One region of the Paenibacillus sp. Y412MC10 genome, then DNA from elsewhere that is predicted to be linked to it. Evidence: riboswitches for the same ligand, from Rfam matches in the RefSeq annotation. Region 1 holds a riboswitch; each other region holds the start of a gene.
The links. Region 1 has a riboswitch for cyclic di-AMP ahead of GYMC10_RS00490 (C40 family peptidase). Riboswitches for the same ligand answer to the same signal wherever they lie in the genome.

Region 1 (4,635 bases):
TACATCGCGTACGAATTCCTGATCGTTGCCGTCGATAATCATGCGCATTCCGTTACGCAGGAAGCTGTCATCGATCTCATCCACTTTGGTTTCCAGAGCCAGCAGACCTTCACGGCGCGTAATCGAAGCCCATTCCATGAACAGCTTGATCATGTCCGTCTTGTCCATCAGATTCTGTTTCACGAAGGTCATTTTGACCAGCTTCGGAATCTTTTTCAGCTCGGATAACGGAAATCCGATGAATAAAGTTGCTGCCGTACCGCCAAGAATGATTAGATAGGCTGCCGGGTTATACAAAGCGAGAAGGGAGGCACCTTTAAGAATCATGCCCACCAGTACCGCGACGATACCGATGATTAAGCCTATAATTGTTGAAATTTCCATACCACACCTCATCCGTGAGAAATAAAATAACGAATCCATTCGTCAGAACGGCTCTCATGGAGAACCGGGCCCCTTTTGTGGGGCGTTATCCTATTTATCGTCAGGTCGGGCTTTTTTTTTTAGTTGTAATTTCCGGTATAATGGAAGGAAGGGAAACGAAGCTTAGTACGGTAAGGAAAGGAGTGATTGAGATGGGTGTGAAGCACGGAAGGGATTACGGCGAAATCCTCGCGGAGTTGACCGAAGCCGTCGGGCGAATTTCCGACAGCTACGTTTTCTTTGAAATGGAAGCGGAGGATTGGGGCAATCTGGGCGAAGCCGAGCGGAATGAGGTTCATGAGGCGCTGGCGGAGGATTTGTTCTATGCGCTGGGCACGGAGCCGGTGATTAGCGTCGGCAGCGGCGTGGTCATGCATGACCAGAATAACCATCGAATACATATTTTGATCGGTGAAGAAGAGTTGGCCATTGTGGCTCTTGTGTAATCACTCCAGTTATCAACGGAAACAGGGCAGAATAGAATAGATGACAGAAGCCCATACACGTGTCAGTCGGCTTTACGATAGGTTTTTTTCGGGGAGGAAGATAAAAGATGCTTTATACGCAGCAAGAAGTAGAGGCTCATCTGGAAAAGCTTGAGGGTTGGGAATTTGAACAAGGGAGATGGATCGTCAGGAAGTATACCTTCTCCTCCTTCATGAAGGGAATCGCTTTTGTTGATGAAGTGGCAGCTATTTCGGAAGCTTTCGGACATCACCCCTATATCACCATAGATTATAAAGTCGTTACGCTGCGTCTCACTTCCTGGGACGACGGCGGCATTACGGCTGTGGATATTAAGGAAGCACAGCAGTTTAACGAGGCCTATGAGAAAAGCCGTTCCAAGGACGGCAAGACGGGACAATAGACGGGAGTCGGATCCATCCGGTCATAGCTCCCCAATATGTAAAAACACGCTTGCGCCGGGAGGTTCTCCAGGTTCAAGCGTGTTTTGCGTATAAGCTGATTTATTTTTTCTCAGCAAGGTACAGCGCGATGTTTGCGATTTCTTCAGGCTTAAGTTGATCCTTAAAGGAAGGCATACCCTTACGGCCTTTGGTTACAACGTTGAAGATCGCGTCCGCATCCATGTGTCCGCCTACTTGATTCAAAGCCGGTCCAGCGCCGCCTTGAAGTTGGTCACCATGACAGCTGATGCAGCTTGCTTTCAGTGTGGCTTCCGCTGCGGCAGCATCCAGAGTCACTTCCGGCATAGTCGGCTTCTCTTCCTGAGCTACCTGTTCCTTGCCTGGGAGCGTAAACATCAGCGCAATAGCCAACGCACATGCGACGAAGAACAATCCGCTCATGATCCATTTTTGCATCGTCATATCGTCCCTTCTATGTATACTGCACTTTTGCACTTGTCTCCATTATAAACCAACATCCATAGACAGCATAGCCAGTTGTGACAAAAAAAGCAACTATACCGCGCACCTTCATAAAAAGTACACAAAATTGTGCCTTTTCATATAGACAAAGATTACTATTCCTCATTTGCCGGAGGCTCATACACCATGCAGTGGAAAAGGGCGTTTCCCGTCGGCGTAAGGCGCTCATACGTATCGGTGATATGAAAGCCCGCCTTTTCGTACGCGCGGATCGCACGTTCATTCCAGGTCATTACCTCCAGGTCGATCTCATCGGCAGGCCGCCTCCGCCTCGCTTCCCGGACAATCGTCTGCATAAACCGTTTACCCATTCCCCGCCCGCACCAATCAGGCCGCATGCCCAGCCCGATTCGCGTAACCTCATGCATCGGAAACAGTTGGGCAAATCCCCATAGCGTCTTCCGTTCATCCAAAATCGAAATGTACTGCTCCCGGCGGATGTCGGGATCCCCAAACTCGATCTCAAGCCCCTTCATCTGCTCCCAGGGAAGAAAACCGTAAATGTTATAGGGAGGAGGATAGGTCCAGGCGCATATTTCTTTCGCGTGCTCTTCACGCATGACCACCGTATGAAATGAAATCGGTGCTGCATCCATTGGCAAAGTCCCCCTGTCATAATTACAAATTAAATTATACCCCATTTCTCAAACATTCTAGCCGCATCAAAAAGCCCGTCCAAGAGAAGTAGGTCTCCTTTGACGGGCAAACGGATATGTATGGGCAGGACGAGGATAAGACATCGAAGCTTAGGAGGATTCTCCGGTCGACTTTTCATACTGATCATTGCTCATGATGCGCTCGGCACCTACGTACCGCTGCTCGTAGTAGTCCTCAGAAAATAAAATCAATATTTTTCCATTAGGGTGTTTAATGAAGGGAGAGGAGGGTATATAAAGGGTAGAAGATGCAACGACATGAGGGGGCGAAGTGAATCGCATAATAATTTTCTTTTTTTCTCGAAAAGTGGGAACTTTTTCGTTGTCCCAAACGTTATAAAGGTATACACAGAGCAGACAAAAGAAAAAGCCGCTGGATGAGATCGGCACAATCTCATACACCCAGGGCTTCTTGTAAAGGATAAATCAATGAAGTTCCAGTAATTAATTGTAGTTCACAGCTACAGACTTGTACGTAGACTGACTCATGACTCGCTTAGCACCTACGTATCGATTGGCGTAATAGCTCTGGCTCAGCGGACTGATGATGACACCGCGCGAGGATGAGGAATGAGCGAATTTGCCGCCCCCAACATAAATACCCACATGAGATACACCTCTGCCGGATGTGTTGAAGAACACGAGATCGCCAGCTTTCAGCTTGCTCTTGGCTACGGCCGTACCGACTTTGTATTGAGCTCCAGACGTGCGCGGCAGGCTAAGACCAAGTTTCTTGTAGATATAGCTGGTGAATCCGGAGCAGTCAAAACCATTCGTTGTGGTTCCACCTGTTTTATAAGAGACACCAATGGCTGGTTTGATTGCAGTATTTAATTTGGAATCGGCGAAAGCGCTTCCGGTCCCTAATGTGAGTGCGAGGGCCAGGCCTAGAGAAATGGCCGTTAACTTCTTTTTCAAAGCAAAAAGCTCCTTCCATTGCCTGCGAGGTTAGCTTAAGGGTTCGGTTGAAGGTCCCCTATGATCCCTCTCTTGCGAGATCAATTCACCCAAAACGGATCCCCCGCTTCCCAATCATGGGAATTCGGCTCCTTAAAATGTTGATGAACCCATTCATAGACGTCTGACGTTCCAACATGCTTAACGAAATTACATAGTTCCAGCAAAAAGTTACAGTAAAGATGACAAAGTTGTTACTAACATATTCGTTATTTTAGCAGAGTATTAACAATTTGGCAAATGAGGAAAGCTCATTTTTATACAAAAAAACCTGTCCCCGTCATGCGGGATCAGGTTTTTTTGTAACTTGGCCATCGGAAAATGTAATATTGAGGAAAAATGAGCTTCTATTCTTTGTAAAATCAAGTCCGAGAGAGAAATGTGTCGCTTCCGATTACAGCATATTTACGAGCTTGTTTATCATATGATGGTAACGAAATGTAACGATTAGGCATGCTGCGAAGAAGAATCCCGCCACAAATGATATTGGGCGGAAATTACCCAAATTTGGAAGAGTCCATTTAGAAAATAAGAGGCTTGCTGAATAATCAAGCCGATCAATCCCGCCCAGAAGAGCGATGCCGAGCTCAGGAGCAAAAGAATGACGCAGGCCGATCCGCCAACGGTAAGGGATAACAGCACAGCCGTGCCCAGTCGGCGGAAGAGCGCAAGAACGGAGCTGATCATGCCGGAATTGTCCGTACGGCCGAATTGCATATAGAGCAATAACAGGCGAATCAGATAGGCGTACAGAAACCAGCCGGCTGCATGAGGCAGCGCATGAAGCAGCATAACCGGCTCATGGATCCCGTTCAGCAGGATCGGAAGGATTTTGGGCAGAATCCAGTATCCGGGCACAAAGGTAAGAACAAGTTCGATCAGATAAAATACCGTAACGGGCTTCCATAGCTTCTGCATGCCGGTGAAGAAGAATAATCCGCGCTCGCCCTTAGCCTCCTGGTGGAGGTTATAGAAGATGCCTGCCCGAATGAGCGGGGTACATACCATCCGGATCAGGAGCAGAGCGGCCAGAAGCCAACCATAGGTATGGACCGTGCCGCTTAACGATAGACTCATCTCGCCCTCGTAGAAGAATAACAGGCGACTAAGCTCGTTAGGGGCAGAATCCGGATACCGCATCAGCAGGGGGACGACTGCCGATTTTACAAGCCGGTACAGGCAATATCCCCACAGCATGCGGTACAAGA
Region 2 (4,635 bases), 530 kb from region 1:
GTTCAGGAAGTTATGGTTCGGCGGCGAAATGAACATGAGCGGGTATTGGTGCCCGCGGCCGCGCCTTACCCCGTCATATCCTTCCTTCAGCGGCACGTAGGTCGGAAGGGGCGGCAGACCTGCTTCCTCCAGCTGCGCAGAGTATAACTCGATGCGTCCCGAAGGTGTCGGCAAACGATCCAGATACGTGTCAAGCGGCGTCATATCGAGCTTCACATGGCGGTGTTCCCTCAGCTTGTCCAGCGTGACGCCGTTTAGATAAGGGTTATCCGGGAAGTCGAGCGCTCTTGCGATCATCTCTTCCTCGGTCTCATGAAAAGCCGGTTCCTGGAATCCCATAGCCCGTCCCAGCAAGGAGAACAGCTCTACGTTGCCCTTGCTTTCCCCAAGTGCCGGAATGACCGGCTCCTGCAGCTGAACGTACTGATGCCAGTAGGAAGCGTACAGGTCCGTATTCTCGAACGAAGAGGTTGCCGGGAGCACGATATCGGCATACTTGGCCGTATCCGTCATAAACAGGTCATGCACAACCGTAAACAGATCTTCCCGTGCAAACCCTTCCCTGACCCGCTCGGTATCGGGAGCCACAACCAGCGGATTGCTGCAATAAACGAAGAGCGACTTAATCGGCTGTTCGGTCATGGCAAGCGCTTCGCCGATCCGGTTCATGTTAATCGTGCGCGCTTCGGGATTCGGCCGGAGATCGGGACGCTCAAGCGCGTCGCTATCCATGCTGTTGTAACCGCCGTTCGACTTGGCGGCCCCTCCGCCCCGCTTCAGCCATTGTCCGGTCAATGCGGGAAGCGCGGCAATGCTTCGCACCGTCAAGCCGCCGTTGTCGTGATGCTGAAGTCCGTTGCCGATATGGATGTAGGAGGTATCGGCCCGGCCGTAGAGCTCGGCCAATTTCTCGATATCCTCGATCGAGATGCCGGTAATGGAAGAAACGTGCTCCGGCGTGTATTCTTTGACGTGCTCGCGCAAGGCTTCATGGCCAATCGTATACTTCCGGAGAAATTCCTCATTCACCATGCCGTCGCGGAACATGATGTGCATGAGACCGACGGCCAGCGCCGCATCCGTGCCTGGATACAGCGGAATGAACCAGTCGGCCCATTGCCCCGTCTGGTTCTTGTGGACATCGATCACAACGACCTTGGCACCGGCTTTGCGCGCTTTCTCTGCAATCACCATCTGGTGCATATTGGTGCTGACGATGTTGCCGCCCCAGACGAGGATGACGTCGGCTCGTACGGTGTCCTCCGGAACGGTTCCCCCATTAAACCCCATCACGGATTTCCAGCCCTCATTGCCCGCGGAATTGCAGATCGACTGCTTCAGGCGGCTGGCACCCAGCCTGTTGAAGAATCTGCGGTCCATGCCGTCGACGCTCAATATCCCCATATTGCCGTAGAAGCTGTAGGGCAGGATGCTCTCGGAGCCGTATTCCTCGATCAAGCCCTTATAGCGTCCGGCAATCTCCTGAATGGCTTCGTCCCAGCTGATCCGCTCGAAGGCGCCCTCACCCTTGGGACCTACTCTTCGCAGCGGATAGAGCACGCGTTCCGGATGATACACCCGGTGTGCCATATTACGGACTTTATTGCAGATGGCTCCCTGCGTAATCGGATGCTCCGGATTACCGGTCACCTTGACGATTTTTCCGTTCTCTTTATGCAGCAGCAGGCCGCATGTATCGGGACAATCCAACGGACATACCGCCGGAAATACGCCGTTTTCCTGATGAATCATCGCTTGAGTCATTTCGTACTTCCCCCCTATGCTCGGCTGCATCATATCCCTTTATCTTAAAAGAAAATCGGGGTTCCAGTAAAGTCATACATTTTTTTCTAATCAGGTGATTCACTTTTCTCCCCCCCGGGTATATTCCTATCAAGAGCAAAGAAGAGGAAACCAGACCCTTTCTCTTCCTTGCCGAATCATGGACCACTCCCAAAAAAATTCGCCATGCCAGTGTCTCCTCCCCCGAGACCGGCATGGCGAATTTGTTCCCCACTCCTAATCCTCCATATTATAGAAACTCGTGATTTTCGCAGTAAACATGCAAAATAAAAAGCCTGTCAAAGCCACGTCTTTATGTAAGCGCTTATCTGTCATTTTTTATAAATAATTCTGTTCGAATGATCGTTGGAGGATGTTTTACAAACGATTGGAGCAGGCGTAATATACTATTCAGCTTCGAAAACATTCTTCATATTCACATGACATTCGCTTAATTTCCATGATGGAAAGCGGGGGAACCAACCGTATGGAGGGATACCTATAGGATCCTTCAACCATACTATGGGGTGAATCCTGATGCGTCGCGTACGTACGCCGCGATGGAATCAGGTAGGGCGACTCTCACCGCCCGAATCCGACAGCTAACCTCGTCAGCGTTGATCGGGAGGGTTGTGAACTTGTGATCAAACACAGGGTTCTAACCTGTGTTTTTTGTTTGCCAAAAATCAGCATAGGCATGGTGACCGTTCCTATGTCCAGCATATAAAAAACACCGATAGAAGTCCGTTCCGGGAGCTTCTACCATGAACTTAATCTTAAGCGGCGGTGAAAAACAACCATGTTATCCTCAATCAAGCGCTTCCTCATCGGAAGACCGCTTAAATCAACGGAATTAGGCGAACAAAAGCTGAATAAAACCAAGGCGCTGGCCATCCTGTCATCCGATGCGCTATCGTCCGTGGCCTATGGCCCGGAACAAATCCTCATTGTGTTGATGACCGTAGGGGCAGCTGCCTATTGGTATTCCATACCGATTGCCGTCGGCGTCCTGGTCTTATTGCTGGCACTTATCCTGTCGTACAGACAAATTATTTTCTCCTATCCGCACGGCGGCGGCGCATATGTCGTGTCCAAACGGAATTTGGGCATGTACCCGGGGCTGGTGGCCGGCGGTTCCTTGCTCGTGGACTATATCCTGACGGTTTCGGTCAGCGTGTCGGCCGGGACGGATGCGATCACGTCGGCTTTTCCGGAATTACACGCCTATAATCTGCCGATCTCCATCGTGTTCGTTCTATGCTTGACCGTATTGAATTTAAGAGGAGTTACGGAGTCGGCCTCCATATTGGCTTATCCGGTTTACCTGTTCGTGCTTGCGTTATTTATCCTGATCGGGGTAGGGATATTCAACATTGCCACAGGCCATGCGTCTCCGGAGCTTCATACGCCGATCGGCACGCCCGTAGCCGGGCTGAGCTTGTTCCTGCTCCTGCGCGCATTTGCCTCGGGCAGCTCCGCCCTGACCGGCGTGGAGGCGATTTCCAATGCCATTCCGAATTTCAAAGACCCGGCCCCGAATAACGCCGCCAAAACTCTGGTGGCGATGGGATCGCTGCTGGCCCTGTTATTTTCGGGCATCGTTTTCCTGGCTTATTACTATGGGGTCAGTCCCAGCGAACAAGTCACGGTCGTTTCCCAAATTGCCGAGCATACCTTCGGGCGAAATGCGCTTTATTACTTCATACAAGGGACAACGGCCTTAATTCTGATCCTCGCCGCCAACACGGGGTATTCCGCTTTTCCCCTGCTGGCCGTCAATCTGGCGAAGGATAAGTTCATTCCTAGAATGTTCACCGTCCGCGGCGACCGTCTGGGATACTCGAACGGAATCATTATTCTTGGATTTTTCTCCATTCTGCTGCTGCTGGCTTTTGAAGGCAAAACCGAGCATCTGATTCCGCTGTATGCCGTCGGCGTGTTTATCCCGTTTACCCTCTCCCAGACGGGGATGATGGTGAAATGGATTCGGGAAAAGCCTGAAGGCTGGATCGTCAAGCTGATCATTAACACCACCGGCGCATGCATCAGCTTTATCGTGACCATGATCTTCTTCTTTACGAAATTCGCCCAGGTGTGGACCGTGCTGATATTCCTGCCGCTGATCATCTGGATTTTCACCCGGATCCGCAAGCATTACGAGGCGGTAGCGGACCAGCTCCGGATTACGACTTGCGAGCCGGTTAAGCCGATTGAGGGGAATGTCATCATCCTGCCTGTGGCAGGAATCACGCATGTGGTGGAGAACTCGCTGAATTACGCCAAATCGCTGGGAGCGGGCCAAATCATCGCGGTGTACGTGCCGTTCGAGCGGGAGGAGGAAGTCGCCTTCCAGGAAAAATGGAAAAAGTGGCAGCCGGACATCCGGCTGGTGACGCTGCACTCGCCTTATCGGAGCATCATTCAGCCGCTGACGAAATTCATCGATACCGTGCAGCGCAAGGCCAGCGAATCCGACTATCAGGTTACCGTCGTCATTCCGCAGTTCATCCCCAAGAAGGGCTGGCATAATTTCCTGCACAATCAATCCAGCCTGCTCATCCGGGCACATCTCCTGTATCGGAGAGACGTGATCATCACGACGGTTCCCTACCATTTAAAAAAATAGCGGGCTTGTTCCCTGCTTGATTCATTACTGGGAACAGCCTCGCCCATCACGACAAAAAAACTGCGATCAACCGCTGCCTTTCATCAAGGACGGTTGAACGCAGCTTTTTTTGCCCAGACGCTTGCCAGGCCTCCGGCATTAGGAAACGTTCTGCGCGGAATGAACCTGTTGAGGGGAGCTAGCCGATGGCACAGGCGTCTGCTCGCCGCGCGGAGCGGCTGCGGCTT
Region 3 (4,635 bases), 1.1 Mb from region 1:
ATCCCCATATCCCGCTCGGGAAAGATGACCCGGTCCACGCCAAGCTTCTCCAGCGCCCGGCCGTGCAGCACCGATATCGCCTTGGCAACGACCATCGCGACACCCAGCTCTTTCAACAGGATGGCGGAGAGGATGCTCATCTGAATGTCGTTCCCGATCGCAACGATCCCGCAGTCGAAGTTGCGGATGCCGAGCGATTTAAGCACTTCCTCATCCGTCGCGTCCGCCACCACCGTATGCGTCAGCAGCTCGCTCATGTCCTCGACGACCTCTTCGTTCCGGTCGATGCCGAGCACCTCATATCCCTGTTCCATCAGCTCCAGCGCCAGACTGGCGCCAAATCGCCCCAAACCGATGATTGCAAATTGCTTTGGTTTCATGTCTCTCCTATACCCCTTATCCAATTATCATTTTGCCTTCCGGATGACGATATAATTCTTTACCCTTTTTCGGCCCCAATGCATAAGCAAGCGTCAATGGCCCCAATCGACCCGCAAACATCGTAAGGCTGATCAGGATCTTCCCGAACACGGTCAAATCGGGCGTTAAGCCCATGGAGAGACCTACCGTACCGAAGGCGGATGTCGTTTCGAATAGAATCTCCAGGAAGTCCCCTTCCTCTGTCGTCGACAGAATCATCGAGACGGTTAGAACGAGCAGCAGGGCCAGCAAGGCAATGGTCAGTGCCTTCAGCACCCGCTCCTGGGCCAGGCGATAACGGAACATAACGATGTCTTCCCGCCCGCGCATCATCGCAATGACCGCCCCTACCATAATGGTAAAGGTCGTGGTTTTGATGCCGCCGCCGGTTGACCCTGGAGATGCTCCGATAAACATCAGGATGACGATAAAAAATTGCGTTGCCTGTCTGAGCCCCGTAATATCTATAGTATTCGCGCCCGCCGTACGCGGCGTTACGGATTGGAATAACGCGCCGAAGAATTTTCCGCCCCAGTTCAGGGAACCCAGCGTTCTCGGATTGGTAAATTCAAATATGAGAATGACGATAAATCCGACCGCAAGCAAGGCAGCCGTCATCGTGAGCACCACCTTGGAGTGCAGGGAGAGCCTCCGCTGTTTTCGATAATCGATCAGATCGGACAGCACAATAAATCCAATGCCCCCGGAAACAATCAAGAACATCACAACGAAGTTGACTACCGGATCGTATACATACCCGGTCAAACTCCGAAAATCGCCAAACAAATCGAAGCCGGCGTTGTTAAACATCGTCACCGCATGAAAAACACCGTAATAGATCGCCCGGCCCAGCGGCATATCAAACGCCCAACGAACCGATAAAAGGACTGCGCCGCAGGCCTCGATGACGAGCGAGTACAGCAATACTCTGCGTATCAGCCTTACGATGCCTTCCATCGAGGACTGATTCATCGCTTCCTGCAAGATTAGACGGTCTTTGAGCGATATGCGTCTCTTCAGAACCAAGGCGAATAAAGTAGCCATCGTCATGAATCCGAGCCCGCCGATTTGAATCAGCAGCATGATCACGACTTCTCCGAAGGAACTGAATGTCGTTCCCGTATCCACTACGACCAGGCCCGTTACGCACGTTGCCGAGGTCGAAGTGAACAAGGCGTCAGTAAATCCAAGCGGTTCGCCCGTCGTCGTCGAGATTGGCAGCATTAACAGCCCGGTCCCGATGAAGATGATGGCCGCAAAACCAAGCACGAGAATTTGGGGCGGAGACAATGTAAGCCAGTTTAATTTAGCGTTCAATCGGACACCTTCTTTAAAAAAATCAACGAAAAAAGACACTGGAAAACGCAGTGCCTTTCGGTCTGGTTCCTGTGCAACAGCCTACGAGGTTAGCTGACGGATTCGGGCATTTCCACAGGTCGCCCTATTCATTATTCCGGGAATAATGAAATTCACCCCAATTACATGGTTCCCCCATTTTCATTACGAAATTCGGCTGGAATATTCGGTTCCTTCAAGCATGATGTGATTATAACTCAATCCGTTACGTAACCCAATGCTGTTTTTCGCCCGAAATATCTTTAAAAGAGCGCGAATTGGGCATATTCAAGAATACAAGCGTAGGGTTCTCTAACGTTTTCGAAACCTTTCATTCATTTTCATCGATTTATTTCAATATTCCGATAATTGGGATAAGCTGCTTATGGCTTTCATACTATGTTATATTGACTCTATGCGTTCTTAATCAGGCATATCGAATACCAGTGGGAGTATCAACTTTCTTAGAGGAGGAATTTCATGAATCGTGCAAGAGAGCCCTTGAAGCTGAAGCCCAATCTGAAGCAGCTCATCGCGCCTGCCGCAGTCGGCCTGATTCTGTTCCTATTATTTCAGGTATTTCCGTGGGCGAATCCGGAAGATACCGAGATGGCCTCACCGGATATCATTTCCAAGGAGCAGGCTCGGCAGGCAGCTTCAAGGTTTGCTCAGGAGCATCTGCAGTTTGCGGCTGCGGACACGGACGAAACCTTGGTTACATATCAATCCAAATCGGAACTTTACGGATATCTGGCGAAGGAGAAGAGACTTTCGGAATATAACAAAACCTATGAAGCCAAATATCCCTATGACGTATACCGCGTTCGCTTCAGCGAGCCTGGAGGGGATGCCCTCAATGTGGACGTTCACATGCAAAATTCCGGCATCGTCGGATTCTCGTATGATTATGCCCGTTCCAGCTTTGATCGGATCGAGCTAAACAAGGGCGAGATTCAGAGGCAGATGCTGCTCGTCGTTGAGGACGGCATGACATTGGCCGAGAAGCAGGCGCTGGCGGAGCCATGGCTTCAGCGGGCGGGTTATGACCTGTCGAATCTGGAGCTGGTTACGAAGGAGGGGGATCCCCGTCTCAAATATGTGGACCCTGAATCCAGGATCGGGGACTCCAGGCTGGAGCACCGCTTCACCTTCGAGCAGGGGAAATTGCGCTCTTATGAGCCCTCCTTCTCGGTGCCAGCCGCCCACTCTGCTTATGTCAACAAGCAGACGCAGGATGCCACCCTGCTGACGCTCGCAGGGTACGGCCTGTTCACCCTAATCCTGGGCATTCTTGCGATTGTGTACAGCGTGAAGACCAGGGCCTACACCTCGTTTAAGCGCGGCCTGTTCTTATCGGCGCTGCTGTTCGTCATTCAGATGCTGAATACGTACAATCTGATTCCCGTTTTCAAATCCGAAGGCATGTCGCAAACCGGCGTGCTCGGGATGATGATTTTCTATGCCGTCTATTCGCTCGTCTTCTCCGCCCTGCTCTATTTCTCCCTTGTCGGCGGCAGCGGGCTGTGGCATAAAGAAGACGGGCTCAATCCATGGCCGCGCGCCAAAGAACCCGGATACGGGCATTACGTGCTGGACAGCATGAAGCTGGGGTATATGTGGGCCTTCATCCTGCTTGGCGTCCAATCCGTCATCTTTATCGGTCTTGGTCTGACCCTGAATACATGGTCCACCACGGATGCGACGCAATCGCCTTACAACATGCTGTATCCTTGGCTGTTTCCGTTGATGGCCTGGCTGGCCGGCATATCCGAGGAGGCCGTGTACCGGCTGTTCGGCATCAAGATGGTGAAAAAGATCGTCCGCAATACCTTTGTCGCAAGCTTGATCACCTCGCTCATCTGGGCGCTGGGACATACGCTCTATCCGATATACCCCGTGATCTCCCGGCCGATTGAGCTGGTCATCATCGGTTTGCTGTTCAGCTACATCTTTTTGAAATACGGGTATTTGGCTGCGATGTTCTCCCATGTCATCTTCAACAGCATCCTGATGGGCATCAGCCTGATCATGCTCAAAGATGCCGCCAACCTGCTGACCGGCGCTTTTTACATGGTGCTTCCGGCGATTGTCGCCTATGCGATTTACCGTTTCAACCCGACAAAAAAAGAGAAGCCGTATGTCACGACTCCTCCTCACGAAGTGCATTAAGAATATCCGTTGCTAATTTTTCACCGATGGAAAGGGGCTTGAAGTCTTCGACTGAAGCCTCTTTTATTTTTTTGACCGAGCCAAAATGCTTCAACAGCATTTTGCGGCGCTTCTCCCCGATGCCCGGAATCGAATCCAGCTTGGACGTCACCATCGATTTCCCGCGCTGCTCGCGGTGGAAGGAAATCGCGAAACGGTGAACCTCATCCTGAATGCGCTGGAGCAAATAGAACTCCTGACTGTCCCGAGGCAGCGACACCGGCTCCGGCGGATCTCCGACCATCAGCTGCGCCGTTTTATGCTTGGCATCCTTCACAAGCCCGCAGACCGGGACGAACAGCCCGAGTTCATTCTCCAGCACGTCGATGGCTGCTGAGATCTGTCCCTTCCCCCCATCGACGACAATGAGGTCCGGAAGCGGCAGGTTCTCCTTCAATACACGCTCATACCGCCGCCGGATCACTTCACGCATCGTATCGTAATCGTCCGGCCCCTGCACGGTACGGATCTTATATTTGCGATATTCCTTCTTATCCGGTTTTCCGTTGGTGAATACCACCATGGCCGATACCGGGTTGGAGCCCTGAATGTTCGAGTTATCAAACGCCTCGATCCGGTTAAGCGACTGGAGGCCAATCACCTCGCCCAGATTGGCCGCTGCAACCGAGGTCCGTTCTTCATCGCGCTCAATCAAGCGGAATTTCTCGTCCA

Region 2: it holds a riboswitch for cyclic di-AMP, as region 1 does, so the genes downstream of both, GYMC10_RS29610 (APC family permease) here and GYMC10_RS00490 (C40 family peptidase) in region 1, are expected to answer to the same signal.
Region 3: it holds a riboswitch for cyclic di-AMP, as region 1 does, so the genes downstream of both, GYMC10_RS26865 (TrkH family potassium uptake protein) here and GYMC10_RS00490 (C40 family peptidase) in region 1, are expected to answer to the same signal.

The regions. Positions count from the first base shown of each region.
Region 1 is NC_013406.1:99,434-104,068, forward strand. It holds gene motA (flagellar motor stator protein MotA) at 1-384, opposite strand, end outside; gene GYMC10_RS00470 (hypothetical protein) at 576-869, shown strand; gene GYMC10_RS00475 (4a-hydroxytetrahydrobiopterin dehydratase) at 977-1,291, shown strand; gene GYMC10_RS00480 (c-type cytochrome) at 1,392-1,748, opposite strand; gene GYMC10_RS00485 (GNAT family N-acetyltransferase) at 1,910-2,410, opposite strand; gene GYMC10_RS00490 (C40 family peptidase) at 2,915-3,388, opposite strand; cyclic di-AMP (ydaO/yuaA leader) riboswitch at 3,393-3,528, opposite strand; gene GYMC10_RS00495 (hypothetical protein) at 3,875-4,635, opposite strand, start outside.
Region 2 is NC_013406.1:6,689,743-6,694,377, forward strand. It holds gene GYMC10_RS29605 (molybdopterin-dependent oxidoreductase) at 1-1,764, opposite strand, end outside; cyclic di-AMP (ydaO/yuaA leader) riboswitch at 2,221-2,415, shown strand; gene GYMC10_RS29610 (APC family permease) at 2,582-4,408, shown strand; gene GYMC10_RS29615 (formate/nitrite transporter family protein) at 4,547-4,635, opposite strand, start outside.
Region 3 is NC_013406.1:6,112,566-6,117,200, forward strand. It holds gene GYMC10_RS26860 (potassium channel family protein) at 1-380, opposite strand, end outside; gene GYMC10_RS26865 (TrkH family potassium uptake protein) at 397-1,737, opposite strand; cyclic di-AMP (ydaO/yuaA leader) riboswitch at 1,801-1,945, opposite strand; gene GYMC10_RS26870 (CPBP family intramembrane glutamic endopeptidase) at 2,236-3,924, shown strand; gene uvrC (excinuclease ABC subunit UvrC) at 3,896-4,635, opposite strand, start outside.